DNA from 2 places in the Rhodoferax sediminis genome. Region 1 is predicted to be linked to the other one. Evidence: predicted binding sites of a transcription regulator. Region 1 holds the regulator's gene; the other holds the start of a gene.
The links. The regulator NrdR, encoded in region 1, represses ribonucleotide reductase genes. The targets are predictions, from matches to a motif close to CACNANATNTNGTG.
Positions count from the first base shown of each region.

Region 1 (15,589 bases):
CATTTCGTTGTGAACTGCCGGATCCAGCGCGGGTTTCTGCGCTTGCACGGGCGCTTCCACCGGCACGCCGCGTTCGGCGCGCAGTTCGTTGGCCCACACCAGCACGGGCGGCAGCGCTGCGCCGGCATCGTCGGCCGCGGCCACGGCCTGCGCCAGCGCGGCCGCAAAGGCATCCCAGACCACCAGCAGCTGGGCCTTGGAGGCGTCGAGTTGCGGCGGGAACCTGGCGTCCACGCTGGACCAGTTGGCATCGGCGGCAAGCTCCTGCGCCTGCGCCTGCCAGTGCTGCACGTCAGCATGCAGCACCTCCAGCACAGCCTGCGCGTCGCGCCACGGCTTGGTCGACAGCACCTCGATGCGCTGCGCCAGCAGCACGGCGGCTTCGCGCTGCACCTGCACGCGGTGCTGCAGGTCCTCGATCACCTTGACGCGCTCGGCCAGTTGTACCTTGACCGACGCCAGCGGCTCTTTGGACAGCGGCGCGCCGGCCTTGGCGGCGTCGCGCTGCCAGGCCATGGCGTCGGCAATATTCAGCTTGGACAGCGCCAGCAGGGCCTGGCCCTTGCCGGCCCACTCGGCCGCCAGGATTTCCTGGCCCTTGGCACGCTTGAGCTCGTCGAGCTTTTCCTTGAGCGGCTTGGCGGCGCCCTTGTCGCGCGTGCCCAGTTCCTTGAACACTTCCTGCATCTGCTCGGGGCTCGGGTTGCGCGTCAGCCATTCACGGATGCGCGCCGCGCGCTCGCCCGAAGTGGCGGCGGAGAACGCACCGCCGGTGAGGGCATCCAGCGGGTGCGGGTCGTGGGATTTGGTGGAAGTAGGGGTCACGGCGGGCGCTTCGGAGGATGGGTTGCGATTGGAAAAGCTGAACATAAATGATCTGTCGGTGATTGTGCAAGTGGCGGCGGACAACCGCTCCGACTCCCCGTTCGGCGCGGTTGCGCCGGCGGCGGTCAACCCCCTATTTTCACCGGGATTTGCATTGCGGCGAGCCGGCTGGCCCAACGGGCGCAAATCCTGTCAATGCTGGATCGCCTCGATCGACACATAAAGGGTGATGTTGTTGGTGATCAGCGGCACATATTTGCCCAGGTTGAAGTCGCTGCGCCTGATGTTGGCGCTGGCATTGAGGCCGCAGGCCATCCGGTGGTATTCGGGATGCATCATGCATTTGTAATGGGTCACGCTCAGGGTCACGGGGCGCGTGATGCCCTTGATGGTCAGATCGCCCTCGACGGCCGTCACATTGTCGAGCTTGCCGAACGTGAAATGTGTCGACTGGAAAGTGATGAGCGGATATTTGCCGGCGTCGAAAAACGCATCGCTGAGCAGTATCCGGTTGAAAAAGTGCGAGCCCGTGCTGATCGAATTGACATCGATGCGCGCCTGCACGCTGCCGGTCTGGTCCTGCAGGTTCAGGCTGACCGTGGCATCGACCTTGTCGAAGCGGTCGCGCTGGATGCTGTAGCCCAGGTGGTCGAACTCGAACCACGCAAAGGTGTGATTCGGGTCGGACTCGTAGACATCGGCGGCCAGCGCGGTGGCGACGCACAGACTGCACAGCAAAGCAAAGAGCAGCTTTTTCATGGCTTACGGCTCCAGCACCAGGTGAAATTGCACCGTCACCTCGTTGGCGACCACGCCCACGTCGCCCCAGACGCCCCCGCCCACGCCGAAGTCCAACCGCTTGAGCACGAAGGCGCCGTCCAGCACGGCTTGCCCGGCCCCGCTGGGCTTGAGCGTGGCGTCGACCGCCAGCGGCCGGCTGACGCCCTTGAGACTCAAGATGCCGCTGACCTGGAACCGGCCGGCGCCCAGCGGCTGGATCTGGCGCATTTCGAACTGCGCTTCGGGGTGGCGCTTGACATCGAACCACTGCGCGCCCGGGACCTCCTCGTTGGCTTCGCGGTTGCCCGTGTCGATGCTGGACAGGGCGATACGCAACTGGCCGCGGGCCGTGGCCGGCGCCTGCGGGTCGAAGGCCATGTCCGCATCGAAGGTGTGGAACACACCGTCAACCGGCACGCCCATCTGCTTCGAGGTAAAGCGGATCTGACTGTGCGCGACGTCCACGCGCCGGTACTCGGCGGCCTGTGCACCGACGCCCACCAGTAGCAACGCGAGGAGGAAGACTTTCATTCGGCAGCCCCCGTGAGCCGGAACATGCGGACCAGCACGCCATCCCGGTCGATGAAATGGTGCTTGAGCGCGGCCGCCACATGCAGGATGACGGCTCCGAGCAGCGCGTAGTTAAGGATGCGGTGCAGCGCCAGCAGCAGCCGGCCCAGCGCTTCATTTTTGGCCAGCAGATCGGGCAGCGGCCACAGGCCCAGGTAGACCGTTGTCACCCCTTGGGCCGAACTCATGAGCCAGCCCGAAATGGGAATGACGGCCATCAGCACATACAGCAGCAGATGGCCGGCGTGCGCCGCGGTCTGCTCCCACGCGGCCATGCCCGCGGGCAACGGCGGCGGTGCATGCTTGATGCGCCACAGGATGCGCAGCAGAAGCAGCCCCCAGACGCTGACACCGATCCACTTGTGATACGAGAAGAGCCGCAACTTGAGCGGGCTCAGCGGCAAGTCGGCCATCGACAGTCCCAGACAAAAACCGGTCACGATGAGCAGCGCCATGACGCCATGCAGGACGATGGCAGTGCGGGTGTAGCGAGGTCGCGGCAAGCTTGCTCTCCAACGACGCCAGGTGATGCCCTGCGCGCTTTTTTGATTGTGAGCCTGCCGCGCGAGAGGTGCAAGCCGGGCCTGCTCCATCCGCGCTGATACACGCCGATACATGCCGACCGCCCCCTGCACGGCGTTGAATGCGGTGCGGCCCCGCGGCGCCTATCGGGTCGCCAGGTTCAGATCGGCGTGCGGGCTCCACTTGGCGCCCGGCTTACTCTCGGTCGCGGGCTGGTCGGCCGCCGCCTTGGGCGCGCCCAGGAACAGCTGCTGCGCCGGCACCTGCCTCAAAGCCAGATACTCCTTCACCGCCTCGCCCCGCGCCAGCGCCAGTTGGCGCATCGCGTCTTCGGTCACGGGGATATTGGCCATCAGCAGCGACTCCATCTCGGCCTGCGGAAGATCCTTGGCCATGCCGATCAGGTTGCGCGGCTTGGGCAGGTCGGCGTGCTTGTAGACCTGCTTCAGCAGGGCCGGGTATTCCGCATCACCGACCGTGGTGGCCGGGGCAGCGGCCCCCGCAGCAGCGGATGCAGCGGCAGCCGGCGCCGGGACTGCGCTAGCTCCAATCGTCGTCTCGCGGCGCTTTTCGGCGCGCACCATGGCGTTCAGGCGTTCGCGCCGGTAGCCCTCCATCTCGGCATCCAGGCTGGCGGTGCCGACCACGGTCATCTTGAGTGCGGGGCGCTCGGCCAGCGCCTTGGCCACCTTGTCCAGGCTTTGCCGGGCGTCCGGCGTCAGCACCGCGCTGCCGGGCGCGAAGGCCACCGTGCTGAGTTCGTCACCGCCGCCGCCAAACGCATTCGCGAGCAGGCTGAACGGCGCGGTCACGGCCTTGACGATGATGTTGATGATGGCCTTGAAGATGATGGGCCCGAGGCTGAACTGCGGGTCGTTGAGCGAGCCGCTGATCGGCAGGTCCAGATTGATCACGCCATTGCGGTCGGCCAGCAGCGCCACCGCGAGCTTGACCGGCAGGCTGGTGGGTGCGCCCTTGACCTCGTCGCCAAAGCTCAGCTGGTTCAGCACCAGGTTGTTCTTGGCGGTGAGCTGGCCGTTGGGCAGCACCACGTAGTTCACGTCCAGGCTCATCTTGCCGCGCTCGATGCCGTGGCCCGCGTACTTGATGGCGTACGGCGACAGCGGCGGCAGTTCGAGGTCGCGCACCTTGCCGGTGATGTCCAGCGCCAGCGGCTTGGCCAGCGGATTGAGTTTGCCGGTGATCTCCAGCGAGGCCGTGCCCTCGGCCTTGCCGCGCAGTTCCAGATCCGCCATGGTGGGCGCGCTGGCCGGCGCGACGCTGGAGAACGCGCTGAGCTTGCCGGTGAGCTCGGTCAGGTCGGCCGAGTAGTTGGGTTTGATGAAGTGGTCGGAGAACAGCACCTTGCCATTGACCAGGCTGATCGGGCCGATATTGACAATGGGCGCCAGCGCACCACCCGCAGCGGGCGCAGGCGACACAGCGGGCGCGGGCTTGATCGGGGCTGCACCAGAAGCCGGTGCGGCGGCCGCGACCGGCTGCGCCGACGACTTCACCAGGTCCTGCAGGTTGATGCGCCCGTTCGGGTTGATGATCACGCGCGCATAGAAGTCGCTGAGCGCGGTCTGGCGCACATTGACCCGGGTGGCAGTACCCGGCTTCATGGTCAGGTCGAGGCCGCGCACACTCAGGGCCTTCCACTGCAGCAGCGGCTCGCTGACGGGTTGCAGGCTGCCGGCCGCCGCCATAGTGGTGGCTTTGGGCACAGCCCCTGCGGTGGCGGGCGACGTCGCGGCGACAGCCGCCACGCCCGGCGGCAACACGCTGTTGGCGCGAAAGTCCTCCAGCGCAGAGTCGCCCGTGACTTTGACCACCGGGCCGGCCTTGCTCTCGAGGTAGTGCACCTGCCCCTTGAAGCTGGTGTCGGCGCGCAACAGTCGGATGTTCAGCGCATCGCCAAAGTAAGGCTCGAGCGCGTGCAGCGGCAGGCGCACCGCCTGCACCTGGCCTTGCGCCGACAAGGGGTTCAAGCCCAGATCGCCGTGGTAATCCAGCCGGCCGGGCTCCGTGCGTCCCGCCCCGATGCGCGCCGAGGCTGTGAGGGGTGAGGGTTTTTGGCTGTCCAGCGCAAAGTCCTTCAGCTGGATCGTGAGCTTTGATACTTCGAAGGCCACCGGCCGCGGCATGGCGGCGTCCCGGTACGATACGGCGCCACCCTCGATCGCTACATCATTGATAGCAATCTGCCAAGTCCTGGCGGGGGCTACAGGTCGTTTTGATGCAGATCCCCGGGGAGCCCCCGAGGCGGCCGGCTTTTTCAGCCAGCGCTCGAACATCCAGCGTTTGTCGGCGCCGCGCTCCACGCTGGCGTGGGGATCGGTGAGCGCCAGCTTGCCCACGCTCACCGTCTGTTTGTCCAGATCGATCCGTGCGTCGGCCACCTCGATCTGCTTGATGCTGGGCAGCGCCGCGTTGCGCGGATTCGGGGCCCTGGGCTGGCTCACGGCCTTGCCATCGGTGAGCGCCAGATTCTCCAGCGTGAGCTGTTTCACGCCGAGCAGCAAACCGGTCGCCTGTGCGCCCGCCGCGGGCGCCTTCCAGTCCGCGTTCAGCTGGGCCGTCAACTGGCCGTTCAGCCCGGGTTCGATGAAGGACGCGAGGTACGGCGCGGCCAGGCTCAGCGGCAGGGCCTTCAGGTTGGCCGCCACGCTGACCATGCGGTCCGTGGCCGCGCCGCCAAAGCTCAGGCTGGCAGCCTGCGGCGACGGGCTCGCCGGCGCCGCCGCAGCCGATGCAGTGGGGGAGCCAGTCACCGAAGCCAGCACCGCCGAACCACTGAACTGCAGCGGCTTCGCAAACGGCAGCGCGATGGCAGCCGCGTCGAACACCAGCTCGCGCAGGGCCAGCTGCGCATGGGGAGCGGTGGTCTCGTCGGTCCATGCCACCGTCCCGCCGCGCACGGCAACCTTGTCAACTTGGATTTTCCACGCATTGGTTTGGGCTTCTTTTGTGGCTGCAGCCCCTGTGGTATCTTCGCCTTTAGCTCCTCTTTCCGTAGCAACCGGTGCGGTGGAGGCGGCCGCCGGCGTGGCTGCGAGGTCCACATTGAACCGCCCTGCCGCATCGCGCCGCACCGCCACATTCGGGCCGGTCAGTTCAATCGACGAGATGTTGGCGCGCTGTGCCAGCGGCTGCACGTCCGCGAGCGTGAGCTTGAGCGCGTCGAACGACAGCAGGTCACGCGTTTTGGCGTCGGTCAGCTTCACATGGCTGGCTTGGACCGTGCCTCTAAGCTTGACCGACGTGGTGGACGTCTGCTCGAATGCCACGCGCAGGTCGGTGTCGATCACGCCCGTCTGCAGCCGCACCGGCAGACTGGCCGGGATATAGCCCAGATAGGGCGCGAGGTCGAACCCGGCAAGCTTGATGGTGGCATCAAGCTTGTGGGTCTGGGCGAACGGCGTACCCTCGGCGGCCGAATCGAAACGGCTGCCGTTGAGCGTGAAGGCCAGCCTTGGCTGGACCACCACACCGCGCTTGGAATCCAGGTTGCTCAAGAACGGCACGCTCAGCGTCAAATCGCGCAACTGATGGGTTTTGCCGACCGACTTGTCGGTGAAGTCCACGGAGCCGCCATCGAGCGCCAGGTTGTACAGCGCGAAGTGCAGCGGTTTGCCGGGCGGCTTACCGGACGGCTGGCTCAGCCGGGCCAGGATGTCGTCAATGTCGTAGTGCCCCTCCGAGAGGCGGGTCAGTTTGAGGCTCGGCGCATCGACTGTGACGGCATCGACCACCGGCGCCAGCCGCAGGATCGACTGCAACTCACCATCTATATAGAGACGCTGGACGTGCAGCTGCTGCCCGGCCCCATCGGCGGTGGCCACAGCCAGGTCGGTGACCGTAAGTTCCAGCGTCCAGGGCTTGAAATCGACCGCGCCGATGGTGACCTTGCGCCCCAACTGCTCGCTGGCTATTTTCTGGGCCTGGCTCTTGAGGATGGGCGGCACCGCCAGCCAGCAGATGCCCCACAGCAGCACCACGCCTGCGGCCGTCCAAGCCACACGCCGCGCCCACTTGTTGCTGTTGATGGATTGCAGGTTCATGCCCCGAGTTTATTCAACGCATTAGGCCGAGGCAAAAATGAGAAAGCCCGGAGGATCTGCCTGCAGCAGATCCAACCGGGCCTGACGGCAGCCAAAAGGCCAGTGCCGTCTCGGTTCGCAGGTGGGAGATTGAAGTCCCGCACTGCGTAGGAAGCAATGGATTGCTTCCATAATAAGCCGGGGCTGCTTCGTCAGCCCACCTTTCAGCGGGGACTGGCTCCTACCGGCGATTGCCCAATTGCTCAGGCCTTGTTACCTTAGTCATCGCCTGGCGAAATTGCAAATCGGATTTTCAATGAGCGGGGAGCGCGCGATTGGAAGATTTTCAAAAAATTGTGGCCCGCCATGATGGGCCGCAACCAAAGGCCGCCCCGCCGCGGCCCGTACCTCCCCCGCCTGACCCGGCCGCGTCAAGAAGCATTCAGCCAGCGCGCCCGCCAGCGGGCCTGAAAAGCGGATGGACAGCTATCGTTTGAGGAGCATGCGCCAACCGGGCGGGCGAGCGCGAGGCGGATCTGCCGGGCCACCCAGGCCCCCGATTCAGCCTTGTTTTGCATCAAAACTGTACGTATATACATGCTCTATAGATCTAAATTTGAGCAATCACCCTAGCTTTTATGCTTGACCAAGTATTTAAGGTGAACCTAGAATTCGGAATTCTTGGGAATATCTAGGGATAACCCGTAATCGCTGCCGACCCCGGCTAAGTCGATCCACCGCCATAGTCTCGATGACTCCGCGTGAATCCGATGGCGTACCAATCCAAACGAGGAGCCCTGCTTGTCGTGCTGCACTCCAGCATGGCGCCGCAGCCCCCGCGTAGAAAGGAAGAGCTATGACAGCGCTAACACAGTCAGCCAAAGGCCTGCGAGTCTTCGCATCCGATGTGGCTGACGGTTTTTTTGAAATCACCCACAACGGCCTGGCCCTCCTGGGCGTGGCCCTGGTGTTCTTCGTGATCACCCTGGCGGCACGACCCGACCTGCGCCAGGTCGGCGAAGAGAAACTCACCGGCTGGCTGCAATCACGTCAGATCGTCTCGGCCGACATCGAGGTCGAACCCGACGCGGTGGATCGGGCTACCGCCACCGACCCGAAAGACCTGCCCAAGCAGCAGGCTGCGGTGGCCTATTGGCTGAGCAAAAAATACCATGTCGCGCCCGAACCCGTGAGCGCGCTGGTGGCGGAGGCGTATCAAATCGGCGCCCGTACCAAGCTCGACCCGACGCTGATTCTGGCCGTGATGGCGATTGAGTCGGGCTTCAACCCGTTTGCCCAGAGTGCGGTGGGCGCGCAGGGGCTGATGCAGGTCATGACCAAGGTGCACTCCGACAAATACGAGGGCTTTGGCGGCATGCTGGCCGCCTTCGACCCGGTGACCAACCTGCGCGTCGGCGTGAAGGTCCTGCAGGATTGCATCGCGCGCGCGGGCTCGGTGCAGGCCGGGCTGAAATACTATGTGGGCGCCGCCAACATCCAGGACGATGGCGGCTACGCCGGCAAAGTGATGGCCGAACGGGCCAGGTTGTACAAGGTGGCGACGGGCCACTCCATTCCCGTTGAGCGCGCCCCGGCGGCAACGCCCAAGCTGGTAGCGGGCGGGGACGAAAAAGTCGCGATGCTGTCGCCATCCCATTCAACCGGCGCCCCGGGCAACTGACGCGCGGACACCATGCCAGTCAGCTACACTCACGCTGTACGCGACTGGCGATAGGCGCGGCGCCCAAACAGGGCCGCTGGCGCTGACGTGGGACACCACCGGGAAGCGTACCGCCCGCGTCTTTTGACAACGGCGTTCAGCCGTTCGCCTGGGCAGCCCTTGTTTCATTCACGCAATGACAGGGAACCTCGTCTTTAAGGACTGCCATGTACCACCGCAATATCCTCGTTGAACAAACCGACCCCGAGTTGTGGGCCGCCATCCTGGCCGAGAACGCGCGCCAGGAACAGCACATCGAGCTGATCGCCTCCGAGAACTACGCCTCGCCCGCCGTCATGGCCGCACAGGGCACGCAGCTCACCAACAAATACGCCGAAGGCTATCCGGGCAAGCGCTATTACGGCGGCTGCGAATACGTGGATGTGGCCGAGCGGCTGGCCATCGACCGCATCAAGCAGATCTTCGGCGCCGAGGCGGCCAACGTGCAGGCGCATTCTGGCGCGCAGGCCAACGAAGCGGTGTTTCTGGCCTTCTTGAAGCCTGGCGACACCATCATGGGCATGAGCCTGGCCGAAGGAGGCCACCTGACGCACGGCATGGCGCTCAACATGAGCGGCAAGTGGTTCAACGTGGTGAGCTACGGCCTCAACGAGCGCGAAGAAATCGACTACGACGCGATGGAACGCAAGGCCCACGAATCCAAACCAAAGCTGATCATAGCCGGTGCCAGTGCTTATTCTCTTGCTATTGATTTTGCACGCTTTGCCAAGGTGGCGAAAGACGTGGGAGCAATCTTCATGGTCGACATGGCGCACTACGCCGGCCTGATTGCCGCCGGCATCTATCCGAATCCGGTGCCGCACGCCGACGTGGTGACCTCCACCACCCACAAGAGCCTGCGCGGCCCGCGCGGCGGCGTCATTTTGATGCGCGCCCAGCACGAAAAGGCCATCAACAGCGCCATCTTCCCGGGCCTGCAGGGCGGCCCGCTGATGCACGTGATCGCGGCCAAGGCAGTGGCCTTCAAGGAGGCCTTGATGCCGGAATTCAAGACTTATCAGCAGCAAGTACTGACAAATGCCAGCATCGTCGCCGAAACGCTGGTATCGCGCGGCCTGCGCATCGTCAGCGGCCGCACCGAGAGCCACCTGATGCTGGTCGACCTGCGCGCCAAGGGTATCACCGGCAAGGAAGCCGAGGCCGTGCTGGGCAGCGCCCACATGACCATCAACAAGAACGCCATCCCGAACGACCCCGAAAAACCCATGGTGACCAGCGGCGTGCGCATCGGCACCCCGGCCATGACCACGCGCGGCTTCAAGGATGAAGAAGCTCGCGCCACCGCGCACCTGATTGCCGACGTGCTGGACAACCCGCGCGACGCCGCCAACATCGAGGCCGTGCGCGCCAAGGTCAATGTGCTGACCCGCCGCTTTCCTGTCTACGGCTAAAGAATGTCGGCCCCCACGCTTTTCACTTCGTGTAATGCGCTGCCCCCCGGGGGGGCCAATTTTCCTTGGGGCGGCCCGGCGGAAAATTACCGCCACCTGTTCTCGGTATGAAATGCCCCTTCTGCGGTCACACCGACACCCAGGTTGTTGAAACCCGGATCTCGGAGGACGCGGACTTCATCCGCCGACGGCGCCAGTGCGCCGCCTGCGAAAAGCGCTTCACCACCTATGAGCGGCCCGACGTGAGCTTTCCAGCCGTCGTCAAGAAAGACGGGCGCCGCATCGAGTTCGAGCGCGCCAAGCTGCGCGCCTCCATGAACCTGGCGCTGCGTAAGCGCCCGGTCAGCACCGAGCAGATCGACGGCGCCATCGAACGCATCGAGGAAAAGCTGCTCGGTCTGGGCCTGCGCGAGATCCCGTCCCACCGCATCGGCGAGCTGGTGATGCGCGAACTCAAAAAGCTCGACAAGGTGGCGTACGTACGGTTCGCCAGCGTGTACCGCAGCTTTGAAGATATCGACGAGTTCAAGACACTCGTTGACGAGGTGCGGCGGTAGGTTTACCGCTGCCATCGCCTCGCCAAATTCCCTTCGCTTCCCATAAAAATCCCTGCGGGCTACCGCTTGTCGGTCTATTAATGCCGCTTATCTGACCAATAGATAGATCCAAGAAAAATGCGTAAATATATGTAACCATACGCAAACAAAAGCCCATCAGCGTGGCTTTGAAAAATTTAACCATGGGCAAAAACCACTGGTTGCCCTGCAAGAAATGGGAGAAAAGAGATGCCATGCAGCCGTACCCAAAACCCTCGGCGCTGGAGAAATCAACTTGGTTTTTCGCTCATCGAGGTGTTGATTTCCATCATCGTTCTGTCATTTGGTCTGCTGGGAATGGTCGGCATGCAGTCTGCGGCATTGCAGGCGAACCGGGAGGCCCGCCTTCAGTCATCTGCGGCGATTCTGGCGCGCGAACTGGCCGAGATGATCCGGGGCAACAAGGAAGTTGGGATCGGTGCGACGAACCCCTATTTGGGATCCTTTGCCACCAGCCCGTTAGTGGCGACCACCCCATCGTATTGCCTCAATGTCGCAACCAGTACGACACCTTGCGCGGACCAGACCGCCATTGCCAACGCACAAATGACGGAATGGCTCGCCCGCGTTGACGCGCAACTCCCCGGCGCGCGTGTCAGCGTCTGTTTCGACTCGGCCCCCTTTGATGGCGGCGGCGTGCCGCAATGGGGATGCAACAACGCGGGCGCTGGCGCGGGCGGCATTGTTATGGTCAAGATAGGCTGGACCCGCGGCTCCACAGACCGATCACAGTCAGGCAATGCCGCTCTGGAGCGGGCGAAGGCCCCGTCGATCGTGTTTCCTGTCACGGCTGGAAGTGGGAGTGACACATGACTCCAATCCCTGTCAGACGTTTGACCTCCTCCATGTTCCGGCAGCGCGGCTTGACGATGATCGAATTGCTGGTGGCATTGACCATCAGCATCCTGATCGCGCTGGCGGCGGTCGCTGCCCTGATCGTCACCCGGCAGGGGTTCAACACAGTCGACGCCGCCTCGCAATTGCGGGACAACGGGCGTTTCGCCGCTGACCTGATTCAACGCGTTGCGGTGCAAACCGGTTACCTGGACCTGCCCTATCTGCCGTACACGGCCACGCCGGCTCCAGCAACGGCAGGCATGCCAACCAACCCGGATCCGAACATCAACGGATTCAACAACGCATTGCTCGCCACGGGTACGGACCCATTGAATTCCCCGCCCACCTCACGCGTAGCCGGGGCAGATGGTTACGGGAGTGACATCCTGATCCTGCGCTATCGGACTGGCGAGACTTTCCCGGGTTCCGGAAAATCTGACAAATCCATGATCGACTGTTCCGGATATTCACGGGATCCCGTCACTTATGGCAAGTACGACCGCATGGTCAGTATCATCCACGTCGCGCTGAGTCAGGGCGAGCCTTCGTTGATGTGCAGTTCCTTGAACCCAGCCAAAGGAGAGTTCTCAACTCAACCCATTGTTCAAGGCGTGGAGAACTTCCAGGTGCTCTACGGCGTGGATGGCGTGACCGCTGGCGTCCCGCCTGCCGCCGCAGCCGATGGCGTACCCGACCGCTACCTTCGCGCCGACCAGTTGACGGTGGCCGGCGACCCGGTTGGAACCAACGCCAACTGGCGCCGCGTTCGCAGTCTGCGTATTGGCATGGTCCTGCGCGGCCCGCCAAACTCGGCGCAGGAAAAGACCGCGCAAACCTTCTACCCCTTCGGTGCGGCAAAGTCTTCAACGACCGGGCTTGCCGGCTCCGCCATGTCGTCTGCCAGCGACCCGGGCACCGTCTTCACACCGGCCGTGGATGGTCGCCTGCGTCAGGTGATTACTTTCACGGTGCATCTGCGCAATGACCAGGGTCTCTGACATGTCAGGAAACTTGATGATGCCTACCCCCTCTTTGCCCACGCTGCGCCACCGCGCACAACGCGGTGCTTCGCTGATCATCGTCATGCTGATCCTGATTGTGGTATCCGTGCTGGGCATCGGCAGTGCCCAAATTGCCCTGATGAGCGAACGTGGCGCCCGCAATGACCGTGATCTGCAGGTGGCCTGGCAGGCCGCTGAAGCGGCATTGATGGATGCGGAATTCGATATCCACCCGTCGCCGCGGCCCGCCACCCCCACCGTACGCCAAAGCCTGTTCGACGGGAAAAATTCAACCCCGTTTATCGACGGATGCGGCACATCGGGCAATTCAGTCGGTCTGTGCAATTCGGGAACGGCAGGCAAGCCGGCGTGGCTCACAGCAGACTTCACGGCCACCGGCTCCGGTGCCGCAACGACGCAGTTCGGCACATTCACCGGCCGCGCCTTCGCCGCAGGCGCACCGGGCATTCAGCCTGCCATGGCGCCCCGCTACATCATCGAGCTGGTGCCCGATCTTGTCGGTGACAGATCCAATCCCACTTTTTTATACCGGGTAACCGCCATGGGATTTGGACCGCGCGCCGACATTCAGGCCGTGCTGCAAACGCTTTATCGAAACTAGTGACGGGAACGACGCCATGCACACGAGTACACACGCTATTTCGCGATTCATCAGTCGCCCCCCACCACGCTGGCTGCGTCGGCGCTGGGTACCGTGGCTGATGGTTCCGGTGATTGCAGCGGTGTCATTCGTGGCGATCAGTCAGGGCTCCCCGCCCAACATACCCCCCGTCATCCTGTCCGCCGACCCGCTGTATGCCACCACCACCGGCGACAAGCCTGCGCTGGCGCTGGCGCTGTCGGTGGAGTACCCGACGGTGGGGGCACAGTATGTCGACCCCGACAACAATAACGCAAGTACATCGATAGACCCTACCTACTCCAACACCAAGGAGTATCTTGGCTACTACGACGCTGAAAGCTGCTACACATACAACAATGCGCCGACCGAAACACCGGTAGCACCGCAGACCACGGCAGATTTCAAACGTTTCGACCGCAGCGGGCCGGCCAATCCGCTGAGCGTGCCCGATGCGACGCAGCCCACCAGGACCAGCCGGATGTGCAACAACGCCTTTAGCGGCAACTTTTTGAACTGGGCCTCCAACTCAGCCATCGACATGTTGCGGCTGGCGCTGACCGGTGGTGATCGCTACATTGATACTCCCTCATTGACCGTTTTGCAGCGCGCGGTACTTCCGAATGGCGATCCCATCTGCATGTGGAACAGCAGCAACTTTCCTGCCAAACAGCTGCAAAAAAACGGTGGCGGTGCCGGGAAATACTGGGGCGCGGTACCCACGGCAATGATGACGGCCGCGGCAGGTAACGACATCTGGGTGGCCAATACGCTCAACCGGATTTACTTCCGTTCAGGCACGTCGTACGTGGGCAATTGTGGCGATCAAAGCGGCTACACATTGGGAGGCGCGGCCACAAACCCTCAAATTGGAACCATCACTGACAGCACCGCTGCTCTTCCAAGTGACGCCGCTGCTTGCACCACAGGAGAGGGGGTTCAATGTAGTTTTTCAGGTGTGAAAGAGGTTTGGTATGGTGTAAATAATTCGGGTACAAATCGATGGAGAGTCTTTCCTGCTTCCAACGGTGTGCTTTGCGATAACTCCATTCTTGGCGATCCCTATAGCGGAATAGTAAAGGCTTGCTATATACGCCCCTACTCGGGCGCATGGTCGCCGACCGTGACTTCAGGCACATTGAACACTGACGGCTTTTTCTACTCGCGCGTCCAGGTATGCAACGTGGACAGTTCCGGGGTATTGCAAGACTCGCGCGACTATGGTTTGTGCAAGAAATACCCAAATGGCAACTACAAGCCCTCGGGCGCCATTCAAAAATACAGCGACCAATTAAGGCTCGCGGCGTTCGGTTACTTGATGGACCAGACCGCAAGCTACAACGCTGGGGGGCGCTACGGTGGCGTATTGCGTGCGCCAATGAAATATGTGGGCGCCAAGACGTTCGACGTCAATGGCATCGACAACACGCCAACCGCGGGCAATCCTGTGAAGGAATGGAATGAGACGACTGGCGTTTTCATCGTCAACCCCGCAGGCGATGCAACGCACGGCAAGAGCGGCGTGATTACCTATCTCAACCAGTTCGGCCGCACCGGCCCGATCGCCGGGCGGTACAAGATATACGACCCGGTCGGCGAACTGCACTACGAAGCGCTGCGCTACCTGCAGGGCTTGCAGCCAAGCCCCGACGCCGTCAGCAATATCCAGCCAGCGATGTATGACGGCTTCCCCGTGACGACGACCTGGACCGACCCCTACGGAGACGGCCGCTCCAATACCAGTGACTACTCTTGCCTGAAAAGCAACATCGTGGTGATTGGCGACATCAACACCCATGACGGCAACCGATTGCCTGCCGCAAATACCGCCAACAACATCCCCGATATCAATTACTGGCGGGGGATCGTACAGAGTTTCGAGAAGAATTCGTCCACCACCTACACCGACGGTCAAGGCACGTCGCGCACAACGGGAAATCCAAACGGTGGGAATGGCAGCGTTCCGGGCAATAGCCAAACCAGCCAGATCATGGGGTCCGCCTATTGGGCGCACACGCACGATATTCGCGGCACCAATTGGACAGACACGGGCGGCCTCGCCAGGCAGCGGCCCGGCTTGCGCGTCAAGACCTTCACCTTCGACGTCAACGAATATGGCGGTTCATCCAAGGCGGCCAACCGTCAGATCAGCAACCAGCTCTTCATGGCAGCCAAGTACGGCGGCTTTGAAACGGATCCCTCCAACCTGGGCAAAGCCCCCTACAACACGTTTGGCAACCCCTTCAAGAAGCAGGATGGCACCAACGATAACAACGTCTGGCAAGACCCGGCCCGGCCTGGCGAGGCCAGCACCTACTATTTGCAAAGCAACGCGCGCGGTGTACTGAATGCGTTTGACAGCATTTTCAGCCGGGCCTCGACCGCAGCACGAAGCATTGCCGGCGGTGCGATTCAATCCAAGAACCTGACGCAGGCGGGCGACACGATTTACCAGGGAACGTTCGATACGTCCGATTGGAGCGGTGACCTTCTGGCCATTCCGGTGAGCGTGAGCACAAGCAACGTGGTGACCATCTCGAACTCCACGACCTGGACCGCATCGGCCCAACTCGCAGCACTGACTTCGCCAGCCACCTCACGCAATATCGTGGTGGGCAATGAGGGGGCAACCGCGTATCCGGT
Region 1 is NZ_CP035503.1:1,600,842-1,616,430, reverse strand. It holds gene EUB48_RS07755 (DUF349 domain-containing protein) at 1-870, opposite strand, end outside; gene EUB48_RS07750 (YceI family protein) at 1,018-1,584, opposite strand; gene EUB48_RS07745 (YceI family protein) at 1,588-2,136, opposite strand; gene EUB48_RS07740 (cytochrome b) at 2,133-2,678, opposite strand; gene EUB48_RS07735 (DUF748 domain-containing protein) at 2,841-6,761, opposite strand; gene EUB48_RS07730 (lytic transglycosylase domain-containing protein) at 7,597-8,421, shown strand; ZMP/ZTP riboswitch at 8,452-8,582, shown strand; gene glyA (serine hydroxymethyltransferase) at 8,628-9,872, shown strand; gene nrdR (transcriptional regulator NrdR) at 9,980-10,429, shown strand; gene EUB48_RS07710 (hypothetical protein) at 10,398-10,664, opposite strand; gene pilV (type IV pilus modification protein PilV) at 10,658-11,281, shown strand; gene EUB48_RS07700 (PilW family protein) at 11,278-12,303, shown strand; gene EUB48_RS07695 (pilus assembly PilX family protein) at 12,320-12,928, shown strand; gene EUB48_RS07690 (pilus assembly protein) at 12,945-15,589, shown strand, end outside.

Region 2 (15,589 bases), 2.2 Mb from region 1:
ACAGGCCCTCCATCAGGCAGGCAAAGACGATCAGCGACTTGAGTAGCGTCTGATCGGTCTCGGGTGTGCCGGTATGGAAGTTCGGGTCGCTGATGGCCTCGATGAACGGGATCAGGAACTCGTCCTTGTCGCGGATCGACTGCACTTCGTTATAGGCATTGAAGATCTCGCCTTCGTCCAGGCCCAGCGACTCCACGATGTACTGGTAGGCGTGCGTATGGATGGCTTCTTCGAACGCCTGACGCAGCAGGAACTGGCGGCATTCGGGCGCCGTAATGTGGCGGTAGGTGCCGAGCACGATGTTGTTGGCGGCCAGCGAATCGGCGGTGACGAAGAAGCCGAGGTTGCGCTTGACGATGCGCCGCTCGTCTTCGGTCAGCCCGTTCGGGTCCTTCCACAACGCGATATCGCGCGTCATGTTGATTTCTTGCGGCATCCAGTGGTTGGAGCAGGTGGCGAGGTATTTTTCCCAGGCCCACTTGTACTTGAACGGCACCAGCTGGTTGACGTCGGTCTGGCCGTTGATGATGCGCTTGTCGGAGGCGTTGACGCGGCGGCGTTCACCGCTCGCGGCGGGTACAAGCGTGGGAGGGATTGCGCGCGCAACGGCCGGCGCGGGCATCACGGCACCGTCATTCAGGGTGCGCAATGCAGGCTGTGGGCCGGTAGCGGGAGAGGGAGAAAAAAGAGGCGGGAGTTCCACCCCGCGGTTGTTTCGCAAACCGCTGTTTGGTGCTGCAGGCAATGAGGGCTTGACTTCTTCGTCCCAGGTCAACATAGATTTTCCAATGCTCAGATTATGAAAGCAGCGATGTGAAATGCAAAGTGCTCATTCACATCGCTGTCATATTGTGTTGCTCAATTGCATCGCAATTTCGAGATGCAGTGCGGCTTGATTTATTGGCAGGACTCGCACGTCGGATCGTCAACGCCGCAGAACTGGATGTCGGTTGCCGGCATCGCGTTCATCTGCGATCGTGCGGCCGCCGCCGCGGCATCGAGTGCACTCGTGCCGGCGCCGCCTTTGGCTTCCCCGCTCGAGGTCACGGCATTCAAACGGCCGGCCGTGACCGTTGATTTTTCCGCATGCGTGGCGCTCATGGTGCGCAGGTAGTAGGTGGTCTTCAGGCCGCGCAACCAGGCCAGCTTGTAGGTGTCGTCGAGCTTCTTGCCCGAGGCGCCGGCCATGTAAATGTTGAGCGACTGCGCCTGGTCGATCCACTTCTGGCGGCGTGCCGCGGCTTCCACCAGCCAGGTGGCTTCGACTTCAAACGCGGTCGAGTACAGCGCCTTGATTTCCTGCGGCACGCGGTCGATCGGACGCAGCGAACCATCGAAGTGCTTGAGGTCCATCACCATCACGTCGTCCCACAGGCCCAAACGCTTGAGGTCGCGCACCAGACCGCCGTTGATCACGGTGAACTCGCCCGACAGGTTGGACTTGACCGACAGGTTGCCGAAGCAGGGCTCGATCGAGGCATCCACGCCGATGATGTTGGAGATGGTGGCGGTCGGCGCGATGGCCACGCAATTGGAATTGCGCATGCCGTCCTGGGCAATCTTGTGGCGCAGGGCCTCCCAGTCCATCGTCGAGGAGCGGTCTACTTCGACATAACCGCCGCGCGCCTGTGCCAGCAGCTCCAGCGTGTCGAGCGGCAAAACGCCCTTGTCCCACAGCGAGCCCTTGTAGCTCGCATACTTGCCGCGCTCCCTGGCCAGCTCGGTGGAGGCCCAGTAGGCGTAGTAACAAATCGCTTCCATTGACTGGTCGGCGAATTCCACCGCGGCCTGGCTCGCGTAGGGAATACGCAGCTCGTACAGGCTGTCCTGGAATCCCATCAGGCCCAGGCCCACCGGGCGGTGGCGCATGTTGGAGTCGCGTGCCTTCTTGACCGCGTAGTAGTTGATGTCGATCACGTTGTCGAGCATGCGCATCGCCGTGGTGATGGTTTTCTTGAGCTTGTCGTGATCCAGCACCTGGGTGCCGCCGGCCTGGCCTTCGGGCGCCGCCTTCAGGTGCTGCAACAGGTTCACCGAGCCCAGGTTGCAGACCGCGGTTTCGGTGTCGCTGGTGTTGAGCGTGATTTCGGTGCACAGGTTGGAGGAGTGCACCACGCCTACGTGCTGCTGCGGCGAACGTACGTTGCAGGCATCCTTGAAGGTGATCCAGGGATGGCCGGTCTCGAACAGCATGGTCAGCATCTTGCGCCACAGGTCACTGGCCTGCACCGTACGGCAGGGCTTGATCTCGCCGCGCGCCGCGCGCTCTTCGTAGGCCACGTAGGCCTTCTCGAAGTCGGCCCCGAACTTGTCATGCAGATCCGGCACGTTGTTGGGCGAGAACAGCGTCCACTCGCCCTTTTCCATGACGCGGCGCATGAACAGGTCGGGAACCCAGTTGGCGGTGTTCATGTCGTGCGTGCGTCGGCGGTCGTCGCCGGTGTTCTTGCGCAGCTCCAGGAATTCCTCGATGTCCAGGTGCCACGATTCCAGGTAGGTGCACACGGCCCCCTTGCGCTTGCCGCCCTGGTTCACGGCCACGGCGGTGTCGTTGACGACCTTGAGGAACGGCACCACGCCCTGCGATTCGCCATTCGTGCCCTTGATGTGGCTGCCCAGCGCGCGCACGCGCGTCCAGTCATTGCCCAAGCCGCCGGCAAACTTGGACAGCAGTGCGTTTTCCTTGATGGATTCGTAAATGCCGTCGAGGTCGTCCGGCACCGTGGTCAGGTAGCACGACGAGAGCTGCGAGCGCAGCGTGCCGCTGTTGAACAGGGTCGGGGTGCTGGACATGAAGTTGAACGACGACAGCACTTCGTAGAACTCGATGGCGCGCGCCTCGCGGTCGATTTCGTTCAGCGCCAGGCCCATGGCCACGCGCATGAAGAACACCTGCGGCAGCTCGATGCGGCTCTTGCGCACGTGCAGGAAGTAGCGGTCGTACAGGGTTTGCAGGCCCAGGTAGTCAAACTGCAGGTCGCGCTCGGCCTTGAGTGCGGCGCCCAGTTGCTTCAGGTCGAACTGCAGCAGCCGCTCGTCGAGCAGCTCGGCCTCCACGCCCTTCTTGATGCCCAGGGGGAAGTAGTCGGCATATTGCTGCGCCATCTCGGCCTGGGTGGCTTCCACGCCCAGCACTTCCCGGGTAATGGTGTGCAGCAGCAGGCGCGCCGTGGCGTAGGTGTAATCGGGGTCTTTCTCGATCAGCGTGCGCGCGGCCAGGATCGACGCCTTGTAGACCTCGTCCATGGGGACGCCGTCGTACAGGTTGCGCATGGTCTCGGCCACGATCGGGTCGGGCCGGATGTCGGCACCCAGGCCGGCGCAGGCCGATTCGATCAAACCCTGCAGCCGGTTCAGGTCCAGCGCCACGCGCTGACCACCGTCGAGCACGTGCAGCGTAGGCGCCTTGGGCGCCGCCTGCGTGGCCTGCTGCGCCCGCTCCTGGGTGCGCCGCTCCCGGTACAGCACATAGGCTCGTGCGATTTCGTGGTGGCCACCGCGCATCAGGCCCAATTCCACCTGGTCCTGCACGTCTTCAATATGGAAGGTGCCACCGCCCGGGCGCGAGCGCATCATGGCGCGCACCACGCCCTGGGTCAGGCTGTCGACCACCTCGCGCACGCTGGCCGATGCGGCGCCCTGCGTGCCATGTACGGCCAGGAATGCCTTCATCATGGCCACGGCAATCTTGTTCGGCTCGAACGGCACGACGGAGCCGTTGCGCCGGATGATCTGGTAGTGCGCCAGCGGGCTGGCGGCCAGGGCGCCCGCGCTGTCGGTTCCCCGGGTGCTGGAAGTGCCTGCAGGGTGGTTGGTGCTGGCAGGGAGAGACTGGTTTGAAGTTGCTTGCATTGTTTCCTCGTCTTTCGCAATTTTTGTGGGGGGCAATGGCCTGGCGGGCAGACTCGAAACGGTTGTCAAAGCCCCCGGCTGCTACGCGATGGAGACACTATAGCTAGTGTTTCGCGCTAACTCAAGCCACTACCTGTAGTGTATCGCCCCAGAAACGGAGGATTGGCGCGCAGACCCGAAAACCTCACGGGGGCGAGTGGGTTTGCACGCACTGCGTCAGATGCCGGTGATGGACCCGCAGGCGTTGCCAGCGCACGCGCTGTTCCCGCAGATCAAGCAAATATGCGCCTTTCGGGGATTTTTTCCGCGCATCACCGCTTGCGGGTTGGCTGCGTACTTTGGCGCATACTTTGGCGGCGGCCTGTAGATGCGAAAAATGATTCCGCAAAAATAAATTCAAGCGTCGTGAAATGGCATCGCACCAGCGGGAAAACACTGAGTTCGCCAGCCCAGTGCGCGTTGCAAAAAAGCCCATCGAAAGCCGTTGCCCGGATCCTGCTTGCGACCCGGGGCGATGTGTTCGTGACCGGCGATATAGGCCACCGGGTAGCGCTGCGCCAGCGCGGCACACAGGCCCGCCAGGGTTTCATACTGGGCGGCCTCGAACGCCTCGCCCTCCACTCCTTCCAGTTCAATGCCGATCGAGTCGTCGTTGCAGTTGTCGCGTCCGCGGTAATGCGAGCGCCCCGCGTGCCAGGCGCGCGCATCGCAGCTGACGAACTGCCATAGTTCCCCATTGCGGCGAATGAAGAAGTGGGCCGACACCTGCATGCCACGAATCGATTCGAAGTAGGGGTGGGCATCCCAGTGCAGCGTATTGGTGAACAGCTGCAGCACCTCGTCGCCGCCGTAGTGCCCGGGCGGCAGGCTGATCGAGTGCAGCACGATCAGGTCGATCAGCGCGTTGGCCGGGCGCTCCCCGGCGTTGGGTGAGCGCAGCACGCGCGCAAAACGGTACCAGCCGTCCTGCCATAGGGTGCTGGCGGGGTGGCGATCAGGGGGTATCGTCATGCGCATCGTCACCAAACGGGGTGGTGATGTTCAGGCGTGCAATGCGGTAACGGATCTGGCGCAGATTCAAACCCAGCCGTGCCGCCGCAGCGGTGCGGTTGAAGCCGGTCTCGGTGAGCGTTTTGACCAGCACTTCGCGCTCCTGCTGGTCCAGATAGCTTTGCAGATCGCCCGTCACGGCAGGCGGGCCGTTGGAGGGCTGACCCGGAACAAAGTCCACATGCAACTCGCTGCCGTCGCTTAGCGCCACGGCGCGATGCAGCAGGTTTTCGAGCTCGCGGACGTTGCCGCTCAGGGGGTGCGAGGCCAGTTGCGCCAGCAGGGCGCTTGAGAGCGCGGGCACCGGCATGTCGGACTCCTGGGCAATTTTGGCCAGCAGCGCCTCGCACAGGGCCGGCAGGTCGCTGCGCCGCTCGCGCAGCGGGGGCACTGCAATCTCAATCACGTTGAGACGGAAAAACAGGTCCTGCCGAAAGCGCCCGGCCGCTACATCGGCGGCCAGATCCTTGTGCGTGGCGCTGACGATGCGCACGTCCACCGCATCTTCCTGCGTCGAGCCCAGTGAGCGCACGCTGCGCTCCTGGATGGCGCGCAGCAGCTTGGACTGCATGGCCAGCGGCAGGTCGCCGATTTCATCGAGGAACAACGTACCCTTGCGCGCCGCCTGGAAGTAGCCATCACGATCCTGGGTGGCGCCGGTGTAGGAGCCCTTTTTGGCGCCGAAGAATTCGGCCTCCAGCAGATTCTCCGGAATGGCGCCGCAGTTCACGGCGACAAAGGGAGCCTCCGCGCGATGGCTGCAGGCGTGGATGGCGCGCGCAACCAGTTCCTTGCCGGTGCCGGACTCGCCGCGTACCAATACCGGCGCCATGCTGCGCGCCACCTTGACGATGCGCTGCTTGACTAGGCGCATCGGCTCGGAGTCACCGACCATGCGCCGCAGCGAAGCCGGTTCGCTGTCCAGCCGATCCAGCGCGCCGGCGGCCTTGGCCGGACCCGGTGTGCCACGCCCACTTTTATAAATCTGGCCGGTGTCCTGGATGGCGGAGGCCACCACCGTGCGGAACTGCTTCAGGTCCACCGGCTTGGTGAGGTAGTCGAACGCGCCGGCCTTCAGGGCTTCCACCGCGTTTTCGGCGGAGCCGTAGGCCGTCATCACGATGCAGCGCTCCGCACGCTGTTGTGCCTGCATGCCGGTGAGCAGTTCCATGCCCAGGCCGTCGGGCAGGCGCATGTCGGTAATCACCGCATCGAAGCGCTTTTCTTTCAGGCAAAGCCAGGCCTGGGCAAGATTGGCCGCGGCGTCCACGTGATAGCCCTCGCGGGTCAGCGTGAGCTCATACAGGTCGCGCAGGTCGGGCTCGTCGTCGACGACCAGGACCTGCGCCGGGGAGGGGGAAGGGTTGGCTGACATTGCTTAAGCGCGCATTGTGTCAAATGCAGGCGTGGTCGGCCGAAAGGCCACGAAAAATTCGTTGCCGTCGCGCACGCCGCCGGCCAGACGTTTGCGCGCGCGGTCATAGCCGATGACCGCACCATGGCGCTCGCACAACTCGCGGCAGATGTACAGGCCCAGGCCGCTGGAGCGGCTCTCCGACGAGAAAAAGGGCTCGAACAAATGGCGCTGCACGCTGGGCTCCAGCGGAGCGCCGTCGCTCCAGACCCGCAGCGTCGCCTGGCCGGTCATGGAGGCGTGGGTCGAGACCTGCAGCGAGTCCGGCGCAGGGCCCGCGTAACGCAAGGCATTGTCCAGCAGGTTCACCAGCACACGGCGCAGGTGGTCTGCGTCGAATGCGATCAGGACATTGGCCGCGGCAAGCGCCAGCCCGATCGAGCGGCCGCTGCTGGCTTGCCGCGCCCAATCCATGCAGATGTCCCGGATCGTGGCATCCAGGCTCAGCGAGGCGGGCAGGGACAAGTCCGATTTTTGCTGCGCCCGCGATACGTCGAGTACGTCCTCGACGATGCGCGACAGCCTTTGCGCGTTCTGCTGCACCATCAGCGCCAGGCGCTGCTGCGCCGGCTCGGTCAGGTCCTCGCCGAGCAGGGCATTCGCCTGGGTGATGGCCGCCAGCGGGTTGCGTATTTCATGTGCCACGGCGGCCGACATGCGCCCCATGGCGGCCAGCTTTTCGGTGCGCAAGCGCGCCTCCATCTCGCGCAGGTCCTGCAGGAACATGACGCACAGGCTCTCGACCTCCTCTTCGTGGGTCGCTGTCAGGCGCGTGCGGGCGCGCACGCGGCAGGCGTTGTGCCCCGCATGATCAATGGCCAGATCGGCGATCTGGTCGCCGCGCTGCAGAAACGTCAGGCGCGCCAGTTCGGCCACGGCGCGCCAGGCGGGCTGCGAATCCAGCACGAACGGTGCCATGGGCGCCGGCCCGTCGGCACCGAGCAGCTGCCTTGCGGCCGGATTGGCGGCGCGCACCACGCTCCTGGCATCGACCACCAGCACGCCGTCGGTCAGGCTCTCGATCACCAGCTCGTTGACATGGGTCTGGATCCGTACCGCGAGCCCGCTGCGGCGCGCCCGCAGCTCCTCGCGTACCAGCCGCGAGGCGAGCTGGTGCGTCAAAAACGCGACGATGAACAAGCCGATGCCCGCCAGGCCGGCCTGCAGGAAATGCGACGCCATGTCGCCGGGGGCCTGCAGCGACACGTGCCAGGCCTCCACCAGCAGGATCAGGGTCACGCCGGCGGCCGTGCCCAGCGCCAGCAGGACCGAGCCGAGCACCGACGCCAATAACACGGGCAGCGCAAACAGGGGCGTGTAGTTGATCGCGCTGGTCTGCAAAAACTGCAGCGCCGAGAAGACCACGACATCCACACCGATGGTGAACACCCACTGCGGATCGAAGCTCTGGCCCGGCCACCGGGGGCGCGCAAAAATTCGCACCGCCAGCGCCGCGGCCAGATAGGCCGCGCACAGGGCGACCAGCCATTTGTTGACCGGCTGGCCAAGCCCGTAGATCGAGCCCTGCAGCAGCAACAGCAGCAGGCCGATCATGGCGCGTGCCGTCATGAAGCCGCGCCACAGCCGCACGATCGCCAGATTCTGATGCACCGGCTGGCTGCTGCGCTCGGACTCCAGGGGCCCAAACCAGGAGGAGGCGTCCGGCGAACGGCTCATTCAGCCCTCGGCCCGGCGCCGATGCTCGGCGCAGCAATACAGGCCCTGCCGGCCCGGCACCGCTTCGGTCCTGGGCACATGCACCGTACACACCGGACAGCGCACCATGTCCTGCAGCAGCGGTTGGGGCGGCGGGGGTGCGTCGCGCCGCGGCGCCCGCTCTGCCTGCCGGTGTGTGCGCCACAACCAGATGCCGGCCAGCGCCACCGCCAGCATGAGGATGAACTTCATGGGGTGCGTCCCAAAATGACTTCCAGCACGAAGCGCGAGCCGACATAGGCCAGCAACAGCAGCCCGGAGCCCGCATACAGGAACCGCACCGCCTTGCGTCCGCGCCAGCCAAAGCGCGCTCGGCCCAGTAGCAGCACCGCGAACGTGAGCCACGACAGGATGGAAAAAACGGTCTTGTGGTCCCACTGCCAGCCCGGGCCCGTGCCGGTCGGGCCGTACAGGGTTTCCGCGAAAAACCAGCCCGCCAGCAAGGTGGCCGAGAGCAGGATGAAGCCGACCGTCACGAAGCGGAAGGTCAGCCGCTCCAGCGTGAGCAGCGGCACGCCGGTGCGGGCGTCGGCGGCCAGGCGGATCTGCCTCTCGGCGCGCGTCATGAGCCAGGCGTGCAGCACCGCGGCGGCGAACAGGCCGTAGGACGCGATGCCCAGTGCCAGATGCAGCGGCAGCCAGGGCGAGGCGGCATGCAGGTGCGCGCCCGGAAACGCGAGCGGCAGCAGCACGGCGATACCGCCCAGCGCCGCCAGCGCCCAGCGCACCGGCAACTGCGGAAACAGATGGCTCTCCACGCCGTACATGGTCAGCACCAGCCAGGCCGTCATGGACAGCGCCGGCGCAAATCCGAAGCGCGGCGTGTCACCCAGCAGTCCCCAGCCCAGTACCAGCGCGTGCAGCAGCCAGCCGAGCATCAACCAGGCGCGGGCCGCGGGCGCGCTCATGCGGGCGGCCGCCGCGGCCGGCACCGTGTAGGCGAGCGCGACCGCCACACTCAGGATCTCGGTGATCGGGCTCGCACTGGGTAAAATCATGGGATACAGTTTAGCGGCTCGATCATCCCCGCCCGACGTCCCCGGCATTCACCCGTCCCCACTACAGGCTGCGCGTTCAGCGCATCGACCCTCTTCATGGCCTCCGCTCTCACCGACAAACTCTCCCGCCTCGTCAAGGAAATGCGCGGCCAGGCCCGCATCACCGAGGCCAACGTGCAGGACATGCTGCGCGAGGTGCGCATGGCCCTGCTCGAGGCCGACGTGGCGCTGCCCGTGGTGCGCGACTTCATTGCGCGCGTCAAGGAAAAAGCGCTCGGGCAGGAGGTGATGGGCTCGCTCTCGCCGGGGCAGGCACTGGTCGGCATCGTGAACCGCGAGCTCAGCCACACCATGGGCGAGGGCATCAGCGACATCAACCTGGCCGCGCAGCCGCCCGCCGTGATCCTGATGGCCGGCCTGCAGGGCGCCGGCAAGACCACCACCACCGCCAAGCTGGCCAAGCACCTGATTGAAAAGCGCAAGAAGAAGGTGCTGACGGTCTCGGGTGACGTGTATCGGCCGGCCGCCATCGAGCAGCTCAAGATGGTGACGCAGCAGGCCGGGGCCGAGTGGTTTCCGAGCACGCCCGAGCAAAAGCCGGTCGACATCGCGCGCGCCGCGATCGACTACGCGCGCAAGCATTTCTTCGACGTGCTGCTGGTTGACACGGCCGGCCGGCTCGCCATCGACGAGGTGTTGATGCGCGAGATCAAGGAGTTGCACGCCGCGCTCGCTCCGGTGGAGACGCTGTTCGTGGTCGATGCCATGCAGGGCCAGGACGCGATCAATACTGCCCGCGCCTTCAAGGAGGCGCTGCCGCTGACCGGCATCATCCTGACCAAGCTCGACGGCGACTCGCGCGGCGGTGCGGCGCTGTCGGTGCGCCAGATCACCGGCGCGCCGATCAAGTTCGCCGGTACCAGCGAAAAGCTCGACGGCCTGGAGGTGTTCGACGCGGAGCGTCATGCCGGGCGCATCCTGGGCATGGGCGACATCGTGGCGCTGGTCGAACAGGTCACGGCCGGGGTCGACGTCGAGGCCGCGCAAAGGCTGGCGGCCAAGGTCAAGAGCGGCGCGGCCTTCGACCTCAACGATTTCCTGGGCCAGCTGCAGCAAATGAAGCAGATGGGGGGCCTGTCCAGCCTGCTCGACAAGCTGCCCGCGCAGATGGCGGCCAAGGCCGGCCAGGTCGACATGAACAAGGCCGAGAAAGACATCAAGCGCAAGGAAGGCATCATCCAGAGCATGACGCCGCTGGAGCGCCGCAAGCCCGACCTGATCAAGGCCACGCGCAAGCGTCGCATCGCGGCCGGCGCCGGCGTTCACGTGCAGGAAGTGAACCGCCTGCTGGGTGAATTCGAGCAGATGCAGGGCATGATGAAAAAGATGAAGGGCGCCGGCATGATGAAAATGATGAAGCGCATGGGCGGCATGAAGGGCATGCCGAAAATGCCGTTCTGATCGACTTCACAACAGAAACAGGCTGCCAGCCCTTTTGCGGCGGACGCTAATAGTTATCAAATCGATAGCTAATGCTCAAGCGAGCAGTGTGCTTTCCTGTAGCAGCACCTCGCCGCGCAGCCAGCGCTGGCTGGCCTCGGTGACGCGCACATCCACCATCTGGCCCGTGAGCCGCGGCTGGCCCGGGAACAGCACCAGACGATTGCATTCGGTGCGCCCGGTGAACACGGCCGGGTCCTTGCGCGATGGCCCTTCCACCAGAATGCGCTGCACCGTGCCCTGGCGGCTCGCGCTGATGGCACGCACGCTCTCGTCCAGCCGCGCCTGCAACTGCTGCAGCCGGCGCAGCTTGACCTCGTGCGGTGTCTCATCCATCAGGTTGGCGGCCGGCGTGCCCGGGCGCGGGCTGAAGATAAAGCTGAACGAGGTGTCGTAGCCCACGTCGTCGATCAGCTTCATCATCTTGTTGAAGTCGTCCTCGGTCTCGCCGGGGAAGCCGACGATGAAGTCCGAGCTCATGGCCAGCTCGGGGCGGATCGCGCGCAGCTTGCGGACGGTGCTCTTGTATTCCATGGCGGTGTAGCCGCGCTTCATCGCCATCAGGATGCGGTCCGAGCCGTGCTGTACCGGCAGATGCAGGTGGCTCACCAGCTTGGGGACGCGCGCGTACACGTCGATCAGTCGCTGCGTGAACTCGTTCGGGTGGCTGGTGGTGTAGCGGATGCGCTTGATGCCGGGGATCTCGGCCACGTACTCGATCAGCAGCGCGAAGTCGGCGATCTCGGCCGTGTCACCCATCTTGCCGCGCCAGGCGTTGACGTTCTGGCCCAGCAGCGTGACTTCCTTCACGCCCTGGTCCGCCAGCCCGGCGACCTCGACCAGCACGTCGTCAAGTGGACGCGAGACTTCCTCGCCGCGCGTGTAGGGCACGACGCAGTAGCTGCAGTACTTGGAGCAGCCTTCCATGATGCTGACAAAGGCGCTGGCGCCGTCCACGCGCGCGGGCGGCAGGTGATCGAATTTCTCAATCTCCGGAAAGCTGATGTCGACCTGCGGGCGGTTCTGCCGTTCGCGCGCGTCCAGCAGTTCGGGAAGGCGGTGCAGCGTCTGCGGGCCGAACACGATGTCCACATACGGCGCGCGCTCGATGATGGCCGCGCCCTCCTGGCTGGCCACGCAGCCACCCACGCCGATCCTCGCACCGCGCCGCGCCAGGTGCTTGACGCGACCCAGGTCGCTGAACACCTTCTCCTGCGCCTTCTCGCGCACCGAGCAGGTGTTGAACAGGATCAGGTCGGCCTCGTCCACGTTGGGCGTGGCCTCGTAGCCCTGCGCCGCGTGCAGCACGTCGAGCATCTTGCCCGAATCGTACTCGTTCATCTGGCAGCCGAAAGTTTTGATGAAGACTTTTTTGGTCATGGCGACCTCTCGTGTGGAGTGCTATTGAATCGATAGTGTCTGGCGTATACCCGATATGGGCTACAGGCCGATTTTGTTAAAAACCGGGGCTGCGCCAGTGCGCCGGCTTATTGCTGCGGGTACACGGGCAACTGGTTGAACGGCGTCTTGCCGTCGTCCCTGGGGGTGGTGTTCACCTCGGAGCTGAAGAGAAAATTGCGCGCCGGCTGGGCCCCCGCGCGCCGCTCCCGGGCTTCCTCGGGGTTGAGAATCCATACTTCACTCACCAGACCGGCCGCGTCGCGCAGGTAGTTGACGGTCAAATCCTGCCCCACGAGTGCGCCCGACATCACCAGCATGTTCTGCGCGCCGTGAATGCGCGCGCCCGGTGAGAGCCGATCTGCCTGCCCATCGAGCTGGACCGCGGGCGGCGCCGTGACCACCAGCTCGCCGCGCAGGGCCGCCTTCGGAAAGTGACGATGCATCGTCTGCATCTCCGCCTGCGCGCGGGCTTGCGAAGAAAACGTGGCGATAGACCCCGTCAATAGGGCGCAGAGCGCTATCGAAAAAATAACGGATGGGAATTTTGGGCAGCGATTCATGGTTACATCCAGAGGCTGGGTTGGGAGGGCGCAATGGTGGCGCCCCAAAAAACTTGAGTATTACCGAGCGGCAAGCTCAAGCAAACATCGCTATTTGAGCACAAGAAGTGCTTTGATCTTGGCCCGGACGTGAAGCATGACCTCAGGGCTCACGGCGGATTTCCGCTTGGCTCGACGAACCTTCCAGTCAAGGGACTTCACCTGATCGGACAGGATGGCGCTTGGAACGCCATCCACCTCGGTTACGACTTCAAAAGGGTGCCCCTTGATCTTCGTGGACATCGGGCAGCAGACCATCAGACCGGACTTGGCGTTGTAGGCCGCCGGGCTGATCACCAGCGCCGGGCGGTGTCCCGCCTGCTCGTGGCCGGCTCGCGGATCAAATTGCAGCCAGACCACGTCGCCACTGTCCGGGACATACCCGCGAGTCGCCATCAGAGGGCTTCCTTGCCAACCGGAGCGCCGAAGCTGACTTCGGCATGCGAGTTGCTGCGCGTGATGCCTTTGACAAGATCCTCGAGGCGGTACTCGACATGGTCCAGAGGCTCGATGATGATCTTGCCTTCCACGGCCGTGACATTCACCTTTTGCTCAAGGGTGAGCGTGGCGAGCTTCATGAGGGCGACGGGGAGGCGAACGGCGGGGCTGTTTCCCCATTTTTTGATGACGGCTTCCATCTCAAACTCCAAAAGTGTCTACATTGTAGATACATGGTGATGTGATGTCAAACTCGCTATCGAACGAGTTCGGCCAAGGATTACTTTAGGCGCACGGGCGGCCCCGATGGGCAGGGGCTTGCAAAAAACCAAAGGCTGCCAAGTCGTTGACTTGGCAGCCTTCTTGGAATTCTGGTGGCGCTTCACGGATTCGAACCGCGGACCTGTGGATTATGATTCCATCGCTCTAACCGACTGAGCTAAAGCGCCTGAGCCCTCTATTATAACGTGACGGCTCCGGCACCATCTCACTGGTTCTTGAATTCGGGCTTGCGCTTGTTCACGAACGCGTCCATGCCTTCCTTCTGGTCGGTGGTGGCAAACATCGCATGGAACAGGCGGCGCTCGAACATGATGCCGTCGCTCAAGGAGCCTTCGAAGGCGCGGTTCACCGACTCCTTGGCCGCCATCACGGCGATTTGCGAGTAGTCGCAGATCATCAGCGCTGCGCCCAGCGCCTCGTCCATCAATTTGTCCAGCGCCACCACGCGGCTCACCAGGCCGGCGCGCTCGGCCTCCGTGGCGTCCATCATGCGGCCCGTGAGCGCCATGTCCATGGCCTTGGCCTTGCCCACCGCGCGCGGCAGGCGCTGCGTGCCGCCGGCGCCGGGAATGATGCCGAGCTTGATTTCGGGCTGGCCAAAACGCGCGTTGTCGGCCGCGATGATGAAGTCGCACATCATCGCCAGCTCGCAGCCGCCGCCCAGCGCGAAGCCGCTCACGGCGGCGATCACCGGCTTGCGGATGGAGCGGATGGTTTCCCAGTTGCGCGTGATGTAGTCGCCCTTGTAGACATCGGCAAAACCGTAGGTTGCCATCGCGCCGATGTCGGCGCCGGCGGCAAAGGCCTTCTCGCTGCCCGTGACGATCACGCAGCCGATCGCCGCGTCGGCGTCGAAGCCCTTGAGCGCGTGGCCCAGCTCGTCCATCAACTGGTTGTTCAGCGCGTTGAGCTGTTTCGGGCGGTTCAGTGTGACGACGCCGACCTTGCCGCCTTCGGTGCGGGCCGTAATCATTTCGTAACTCATGGTCATCTCCGGCTTTCTGTTGGGATGAGGCAGACTATAACCAACGACCAACCAAGGGAAACCATTAACCGACCGATCGGTCGGCCAATGGTAAATTCCGTTTCAGGAGACACGCATGACCGAACCCACTACCCCACCCACCGTTTTGTACAGCGAGCAGGGCGGCATCGCCGTCGTGACCCTGAACCGCCCGCAATCCCTCAACAGTTTCACGCGCCAGATGCACCAGGACCTGTGGGCCGCGCTGGACCGCGCCGAGGCCAACCCGGCCATCCGTGCGCTGGTGATCACCGGGGCCGGGCGCGGCTTTTGCGCGGGTGCGGACCTGGCTGAGTTTGACTTTGCGCCCGGCCCCGGACTGGTCGAGCGGGCCAATCCCGGGCCGGTCATCGACCAGGCCTTCAATCCCACGGCGCGCCGCCTGCAGAGCCTGCGCATGCCCACAATCGCCGCGGTGAACGGCGTCGCGGCCGGTGCCGGCGCCTCGCTGGCCATGACCTGCGACATCGCGATTGCCGCGCCCACGGCCAGCTTCATCCAGGCCTTCAGCAAGATCGGCCTGATTCCCGATGCCGGCGGCAGCTGGTTCCTGGTGGAACGGCTGGGCCTGGCGCGCGCCATGGCGCTGGCCATGACCGGCGACAAACTGCCGGCCGCGCGAGCCAAGGAGTGGGGCCTGATCTGGGACGTGGCGGACGACTGTGTGGCCGCTGCCATGGAGATGGCGCAGCGTCTGGCCGTGATGCCGACCAAGGCGCTGGTGGCGACCCGCCAGCTGCTGCGCGAGAGCAGCACGCGCACGCTGCACCAGCAGCTCGATGCGGAGCGCGACACGCAGTCCGCCCTGGGCCGCACGCACGACTACATCGAAGGCGTGACGGCCTTCCTGGAAAAGCGTCCGGCGCAGTTCAAGGGGAATGATGGACGCCGCAGCGTTGGCTAAGCGCGTGGGCGAATCGATGTTTGCGGTCGACACCGCGTCGAAGGATTTCATGAAGATGGAGCTGGTCAGCTGCCAGCCCGGGCGCGCCACGATGCGCATGACGGTGCGCGAGGAACACCTGAACGGCCACCAGATTTGCCATGGCGGGCTGATCTTCACGCTGGCGGACTCCACTTTTGCCTTTGCCTGCAACAGCCACAACAAGGTCACGGTGGCGGCTGGTTGCAGCATCGAGTTTTTGAAGTCGGGGCGGCTGGGCGACGTGCTGACCAGCGAGGGCGTGGAGCAAACCCTGAGCGGGCGCCACGGCATCTACGATATCAAGGTCAGCAACCAGCATGGCGAGGTGGTCGCGCTGTTTCGCGGCAAGAGCGCGCAGATCAAGGGCCACCTCATTGAGGAAACGTCATG
Region 2 is NZ_CP035503.1:3,768,908-3,784,496, reverse strand. It holds gene EUB48_RS18260 (ribonucleotide-diphosphate reductase subunit beta) at 1-778, opposite strand, end outside; gene EUB48_RS18255 (ribonucleoside-diphosphate reductase subunit alpha) at 898-3,852, opposite strand; gene ampD (1,6-anhydro-N-acetylmuramyl-L-alanine amidase AmpD) at 4,249-4,863, opposite strand; gene EUB48_RS18245 (sigma-54-dependent transcriptional regulator) at 4,847-6,277, opposite strand; gene EUB48_RS18240 (sensor histidine kinase) at 6,281-7,993, opposite strand; gene EUB48_RS18235 (PP0621 family protein) at 7,994-8,224, opposite strand; gene EUB48_RS18230 (cytochrome C assembly family protein) at 8,221-9,030, opposite strand; gene ffh (signal recognition particle protein) at 9,127-10,491, shown strand; gene miaB (tRNA (N6-isopentenyl adenosine(37)-C2)-methylthiotransferase MiaB) at 10,567-11,910, opposite strand; gene EUB48_RS18215 (hypothetical protein) at 12,018-12,374, opposite strand; gene mazF (endoribonuclease MazF) at 12,582-12,926, opposite strand; gene EUB48_RS18205 (AbrB/MazE/SpoVT family DNA-binding domain-containing protein) at 12,926-13,168, opposite strand; tRNA gene EUB48_RS18200 (tRNA-Met) at 13,341-13,417, opposite strand; gene EUB48_RS18195 (enoyl-CoA hydratase) at 13,456-14,235, opposite strand; gene EUB48_RS18190 (enoyl-CoA hydratase-related protein) at 14,351-15,178, shown strand; gene paaI (hydroxyphenylacetyl-CoA thioesterase PaaI) at 15,153-15,589, shown strand, end outside; gene paaK (phenylacetate--CoA ligase PaaK) at 15,587-15,589, shown strand, end outside.
Region 2: EUB48_RS18255 (ribonucleoside-diphosphate reductase subunit alpha) is a predicted target of NrdR. The motif match lies at 3,948-3,961, and genes of this name have one in related genera.